3 regions of the Paenibacillus sp. FSL W7-1332 genome follow, and region 3 is predicted to be linked to each of the others. Evidence: riboswitches for the same ligand, from Rfam matches in the RefSeq annotation. Region 3 holds a riboswitch; each other region holds the start of a gene.
The links. A riboswitch is a leader RNA that binds a small molecule or an ion and turns the genes downstream of it on or off. The one in region 3 is predicted to bind thiamine pyrophosphate.
Positions count from the first base shown of each region.

Region 1 (2,264 bases), 1.3 Mb from region 3:
AGGGCGTGCTGCCGGATCGGCTGTTTCAGCGGATCGTTTATCGGATGCTGGACAGGCGTTAATCATTCATGCAGCGAATGATTCATGGCCTTAACTTGTCATGCGATGCTTGGTGAAGCTTGTTAAGGTGAATGGCGTTACCCTTTTCTGGTTGGGGACGGGTGTAGCAAACCAAGCAGCTCTCCCATCTTCACCTTGGAGCCGGGTTCCAGGTCACCGCGCGGAGTAAACGTGCCGTTCTCTGTCAGAAGCACGACGGTAGAGCCGAATTCAAAGTACGCGAGTTCATCGCCGATCTCGTATTTCTTCACGTTCTCGTCAGCATAACGGATGCTGCTCACGTTCATGGCTCCGACCTTCACGACGGCAACTTCGCCGAACTCATGCGCAATATAGGTAATGAGGCGCTCATTACGGCTGAGCACATGCCGGATATGGGTCATCGCAAAATCGTTCACGGGGTAAACGCGTCCCTTCAAATGCTCGCTTTCCGCCTGAACACCGGTTACCGGGGAATGAATGCGATGATAGTCGGTTGGGCTTAAATACAATACAAATGCATAACCGTTGATGTAGTTTTCCATTCTCGGTGATTTGGCGAGCAGCTCGCTCAGGGTATAATCCTGTCCCTTGACGCTCAGAATGGTGCCGGCATTAACGGCGCACATCGCCGAAATCGTGGCATCGACGGGGCTTACCATGGCATCGGCGGTGTCGTCTATGGCGCGCAGGCCTATTTTTAACCGGCGGGAAAAGAATTCGTTCAGTGAGCGGTATTCGTGGATTTCTTTCTCCGCTTCATGCGCCGGGATTTGATAAATTCGTATGAATGCAGGTATTAGATGACGGCTCAGCCGGCTGTGGGAACAATGCCCCATGATTCGGGACAGCCACTTGCGGGAGGACAGCTCAGTCATCAGACGCAGCAATTGTTTAGCCATGTCATTCTCCTTTGTGCATAGGTGTCAGCAATAAACGTTGGTGGAAAAGCCAATCACTCTGATATTGACATAGAATGAGCTGGAAATCAATAAATAGCCATTTTTGAAAAAAGGTTCTTGCTAATTGGAGAACGAATGTGTATTTTAAGATTAACATGAAACCGAATAGGGAATACGGGGGCTTGAGTGAATCAGGCTGAGATTGCAGCTGTTATCCGCTGTTGACCGTTAATCTGAACTGGGTAATGCCAGCGTAGAGAATATCCGACCCTGCCTACATAGGGCCTATTTTTCCGTCTGCGCGTTTTCCAGACGGTTTTTTGTTGTGTTTATACAAAAATAGAGGTGGAGAGGGGAATGTGTGGTTATGGGAACATCTGTGCAAGAGAAGTTGGGGGTTCAGCCCCGAAAAGGGCTGCGGTTAAGCGATATTTTGGTGACGGTGTTGGTATCGCTGGTGCTTGGCGTCATTTATCACTTCTGGGGTTCGGTTTACAATCTGTTAAAACCGCTGTTCTTTGAAGCGGATGAGTTGTTATACGGAATGTGGTTCGCTGCAGCCACGCTTGCTTACTTGCTAATCCGTAAGCCGGGAGTGGCCATCATTGCGGAAGTGGCGGCTGCCCACGTGGAAGTGCTGTTTGGCAGCGGCTGGGGATTGACTCTGCTGCTGTATGGCCTCATTCAAGGACTTGGGGCAGAATTGGTATTCGCGGCGTTCCGTTATCGGAGCACCTCGGCGTGGACGCTGGCGATTGCCGGAGCAGGCGCAGCCATCGGATCGATGATCATGGACTTCTATTACAGCTATACCGATGACCTGCAGACGTGGATGTTCCTGGCCAAATACGGTATGCGGGTACTCAGCGGTGCCGTCATTGCAGGCCTGCTCATGCTCTTGCTGGCCAAAGCCTTGGACCGCACGGGCGTCACATCCCTGCTGCGTCCTGCGTCGAAGAAGGATTACGAAGCACTGGATGATCCGCGCCATGTCTAATGCCACGGTTAGCCTGGTTCCGGCTCAGTCCGCTGAGATGGTTTCGGAACCGGCCGTGTATGTGGAGGGATTGCGTCTGAAGTATCCGGGCGAGGAGCGACTGATGTTCAAAGACCTCTCCTTCTCGGCTGTCCGCGGGGAGAAGGTGCTGCTGCTCGGTCCGAGCGGCTGCGGCAAATCCACGCTGCTGCAGGTGCTTAGCGGGATGATTCCCCGCGCAACGGAGGTGCCGATGAAATGCGAGTCGCAGCTGGTTCCGCGCTCTTGGGGGTATGTATTCCAAGATCCGGATACCCAGTTCTGCATGCCGTACGTGGATGAAGAGC
Region 1 is NZ_CP150209.1:6,279,379-6,281,642, reverse strand. Features, by position in the region: gene MKX98_RS28500 (SDR family oxidoreductase) at 1-62, shown strand, start outside; gene asd (archaetidylserine decarboxylase) at 138-941, opposite strand; TPP riboswitch at 1,106-1,218, shown strand; gene MKX98_RS28490 (ECF transporter S component) at 1,309-1,938, shown strand; gene MKX98_RS28485 (ABC transporter ATP-binding protein) at 1,931-2,264, shown strand, end outside.
Region 1: linked by a shared signal. The riboswitch ahead of MKX98_RS28490 (ECF transporter S component) and the one ahead of MKX98_RS22540 (Ykof family thiamine-binding protein) in region 3 are both predicted to bind thiamine pyrophosphate.

Region 2 (2,264 bases), 3.2 Mb from region 3:
GGAATAATGACTAGAACACGCTGAAGCGATAAAGCCTCAGGCATCCACAGAGCAATCATGATCTGAATGAATGCATATATCATGGCGAGTCGAATCCACAGATGATCTGCTGGAGTTGGACTCATAAGCATTCCTCCTCGGCCAAAGGGTAAGCTGGATCACTTTCATATGTTAGGTCTTTTGAATTAATCTTTCTATTTCTCATGATACTTTTTACCCACCCAAAAGTAAAGATGAGGAAATGAAAGAAAAATCATCTGTATCAGCCCTGCATGAACACAACTCCCACTTGACGTATAGGGATTATGTGATAATATTTCAGTCATATCTCATATGGATCGGAAAGGGTGTTGAACCATGTCACAGAAACGATTAGATCATGTTGGTATTGTTGTCCGGGACCTAGAAGCTACAATCGCCTTCTATACATCCGTAGTCGGACTAGAACTAAAGGATCGCCTGACCCATACGAATGGCGTCATCCAGCTGGCGTTCCTCGGATTTAACGGCAGCAACGAGACGGAAGTCGAGCTTATTCAGGGATACAGCGACACGCTGCCAGCGGAGGGCACCGTTCATCATTTTGCAGTCAGCACGGATAACATTGAAGAGGAATATGCCCGGGTTCAAGGACTTGACGTTCCTCACTTGGACGAGGAGATCGTGACGCTCCCGAATGGTTTCCGTTATTTCTTCGTGCATGGTCCCGAAGGGGAATGGATTGAGTTCTTCCAGCGCTAACCTCAATATAGAAGCCTTATTCAAATCCTTTATTCCGTGAAAGGTTCATAGGATTAATTAATCCTTCCCATGGCAAGTGTTCTGAGCAAAGACCTGCCTCGTTCGCGCTCCTTCGAACTAGACAGGTCTGGTGTGTTAGGACTATAATAGCGGATGTAATGATCAAAACTTCATAAATACCGGGGGAGCTGGGATATAGCCGGCTGAGAGTGTATCCGATATGATACTGACCCTTACACCTGATCTGGGTAATGCCAGCGTAGGAAGCCCATGTTTGCGGCAGCTATTTATTTGCCGTGGTATACACTTACGCCGTCATGCGTCCTGATATCATCAGGGCGTTTTTTTTGTGGAGTTGCGAGGTAATAGAAAGAGAACTTAAAGGAGAGAAGAAACGATGAAGAAGGGAAGATGGATTCCGCTGCTTCTCGCTTGCGTCCTGCTGATGGTCGCATCCGGATGCGGTACAAACGGACAGAACAAAAAGACAGGTGCCGAAGGTGAAGGCAGTCAGACTTCCGGGAAACTCCGTGACGTGCAGCTGATGCTCGATTGGTCCGCCAATACGAATCACACCGGCCTGTATGCAGCGAAGGAGCTTGGGTATTATGAGGAAGAAGGGCTTAATGTCCAGATCGTCCAGCCGGGAGCAGGCGGAACGGATACGCTGGTCGCATCCGGAAACGTGCCGTTTGGCATCAGTTATCAGGAAGGCGTAACGCTGGCCAGAACCCAAGGCTTGCCGCTCGTTTCCATTGCAGCGATCATTCAGCATAATACGTCCGGCTTTGCCGCCCCCAAGGACAAAGGCATCGTGAAGGCAGGCGATTTTGAAGGAAAATCCTATGGCGGCTGGGGCTCGCCTGTGGAGGAGGCCGTCATGAAATCCATCATGGAGATCGATGGCGCCGATGTCAGCAAGGTGAATATGGTCAATATGGGCGATGCCGATTATTTTACGGCCGTCAAACGCGACATTGATTTTGCCTGGATCTTCTATGCTTGGACGGGGATTGAAGCCGAGCTTCGCAATGAACCGCTTGACATGATTTATGTGAAGGACTACTCCGAGCAGCTTGATTATTACACACCAGTGATCGTGACGAACGAGAAGCTGATCCAGGAGGACCCCGAGCTTATCAAAGCGTTCATGCGGGCGACTTCAAAAGGATACGACTATGCGATTCAACATCCTGAAGATGCCGCAGCTCTGCTTACGAAGGCGGTTCCTGACCTGGATGCCGAACTGGTTCTCGCCAGCCAGAAATGGTTGAGCCCCCGTTATCAGGATGATGCATCCCGCTGGGGCGAACAGAAAGCCGAAGTATGGTCGGGATATGCAGACTGGATGTTTGAGCGTAAGCTGCTGGAGAAGGAACTTGACGCGGACCGCGCATTCACCAATGATTTTTTACCGGAGCAGCCATAAGGCTATTTTTATTTAAAAAGAAGAAAGTCGGCCTTTGCAAAAGGCTGCCTTTCTTCCAATACATTATAGCTTGCACGAAAGGATGAGTTTACAT
Region 2 is NZ_CP150209.1:735,329-737,592, reverse strand. Features, by position in the region: gene MKX98_RS03145 (GGDEF domain-containing protein) at 1-125, opposite strand, end outside; gene MKX98_RS03140 (VOC family protein) at 358-741, shown strand; TPP riboswitch at 913-1,024, shown strand; gene MKX98_RS03135 (ABC transporter substrate-binding protein) at 1,139-2,170, shown strand; gene MKX98_RS03130 (MTH1187 family thiamine-binding protein) at 2,263-2,264, shown strand, end outside.
Region 2: linked by a shared signal. The riboswitch ahead of MKX98_RS03135 (ABC transporter substrate-binding protein) and the one ahead of MKX98_RS22540 (Ykof family thiamine-binding protein) in region 3 are both predicted to bind thiamine pyrophosphate.

Region 3 (2,264 bases):
CGAGGGGGAAGAGGTGCGGACGGAAGCCCAAAGCGATTTGGATTACGGACCTCTGCCCTTGACGATAACCGATATTAACGACTACCGTTATGTGCTAACCGAGTACATGCTGGACTTGAAGAGTCCCCGAAGCGATGGTGAAAAATGGTTTACGGTGCACAAAATAGCCGCGATTCTCTGTGATTTTGTACTTAGGGTGAACCGGGAGTGGACGGGTGAAGGGAAAACGCTGTTCCGCCTGTTTAACCGCTTTGACACAATTTTAGGAGAGCGATTGGAAACAGCGCTCGCGGCGATGTATCGCCAAGATGATCCTTCTGTTCTAATGGCATTTACCGAGGAAATGCTCCGTCCGTACGGAGGGAAACTTCTCATCGGTTATGAGGAATAAAATATCGATGCCAATAGATAAAGAGAGGTACATTAGCCGTGACGCTAGCAAGGCGCAGGAAATACTATAATAGTGTGATTACATCACGGCATACTTTAAATCCAGGAGGGGATCTTCATGAGCGGAGTATATGGCGGCGGTGAATATGGCAATTCAGTAGGAATTATTTTGGTTCTCTTTATCCTGCTCGTAATCATCTTGAGTGCTTGGGTTTAAACCGTCAAGATTCTTGGCAGTAGTGACAGAAAAGCCCGGCGCATGCCGGGCTTTTGTCTGCCTCAATCGAACTCAATTCGATGCGGCTTTAACCGAGGGGCTGTGAGCGGACACCACTGCAGTCATGACCAGATGGCTGCTGTCGGATTGGATCGCATGCAAAAACGCCTCTTCAAGAGACCCGAACACCCGGGATAAGGAACCGTCCAACCGGCTGGCGTAATGAACGCTTCCGGCGAACGTACCGGCTGCCTTCGCACGATTTACTTCACCGTAGATGACATCCATGTAGTTGTCCGTACCCATGGGGTAAAGAGCGAATTGGCAGGCAGTCTCCATATCGGCATGTTCTCCGATGTCGTTGTTCAAGCGGGTTGAATCCTCAGTCATATATACATCGGCGTCCGTATCTCCGGGGCAGCCAATGGAATAAGTGCCATTAAAAACAGTGTGCACGCCACTCGCCGCAGCATGGGCGAATATCGCTCTTGTAACATCAAAGACATGCTCTGCACGTCCACGAATACAAGTGCTCACATCGTCTGTCTGAATCCACACCTTTCCCGCATCCACAGATTGCAGCGCGCCCAGGATGACCTCCACAAACCGGTCTGTCATGGGAAATACCGAGAACCGGCATCCGACGATCCGGCTGGTTCCGCAAATAAGCTCATTCATTTCATTTCCTCCCCATTATATAAGTCCACGCAAAAAAACCGCACCCCATGAAGAAGGTGCAGTTATGCCTACGAAAAGAAATAAACATAAATGCTACACTTCCCCACGCTAGTATGACCTAGATCGGGTGATAAGGGTTAACGGCAGCCCGCCGTCTCTCAGCACATGGCACCCCTAGTACAGCCAACATCTTATGTAGTTGGTTACCGCAAGATTTGCCCCGGAGCTTCATGTTACCGTAGAAGTTCGAGGGTTCTTACCTGTGTAATTGTATCGTTTTGCCATCGGTTTTTCAATCTTTGCCCATTATAAAAAAAACCGCCTGTCCCATTTGCAGGAACTTAGGGAGGCGGCTTTTTTCATCTGTTTGATTAGTTATATACTTTCACGCGATCTTCAAGCGGTGCAAATTCTTTTTCGCCTGGTTCAGCAACCGGCTTACCGAAAGGCATTTGAGCAATTAGCTTCCAGCTTTCCGGGACGTTCCATTCGGCTTTTACTTTTTCGTCGATCAGCGGGTTGTAGTGCTGCAGGGATGCGCCCAGACCTTCTGCTTCAAGGGATGTCCATACTACAAATTGCAGCATGCCGTTGGATTGGTTGGACCAAACCGGGAAATTGTCGGCATAAGCGGCAAAGCTTTGTTGCAGCCCGGCAATGACGTTATTGTCCTCGAAGAACAGTACCGTACCGTAACCAGCGCGGAATGAAGCCATTTTGTCGGCAGTGGATTTGAATGCTTCTTCATCGCCAACAACTTCCTTCAGGATGCCTTCCGTGATGTTCCACAGTTTATCGTGCTGTTCGCCAAGCAATACAACGACGCGTGCACTTTGGGAGTTGAAAGAAGACGGAGTATATTTAACCGCTTCGTTTACGATTTCCTGAATACGCTCGTCCGAGATAACGGATTCTTTGCTAATCCCGTAATAAGAACGGCGATTTTTGAGTGCAGCTGAAAAATCTTTAGACATTGAAA
Region 3 is NZ_CP150209.1:5,017,770-5,020,033, reverse strand. Features, by position in the region: gene MKX98_RS22550 (nucleotidyltransferase domain-containing protein) at 1-391, shown strand, start outside; gene MKX98_RS22545 (YjcZ family sporulation protein) at 509-607, shown strand; gene MKX98_RS22540 (Ykof family thiamine-binding protein) at 680-1,285, opposite strand; TPP riboswitch at 1,369-1,471, opposite strand; gene MKX98_RS22535 (nitroreductase family protein) at 1,657-2,259, opposite strand.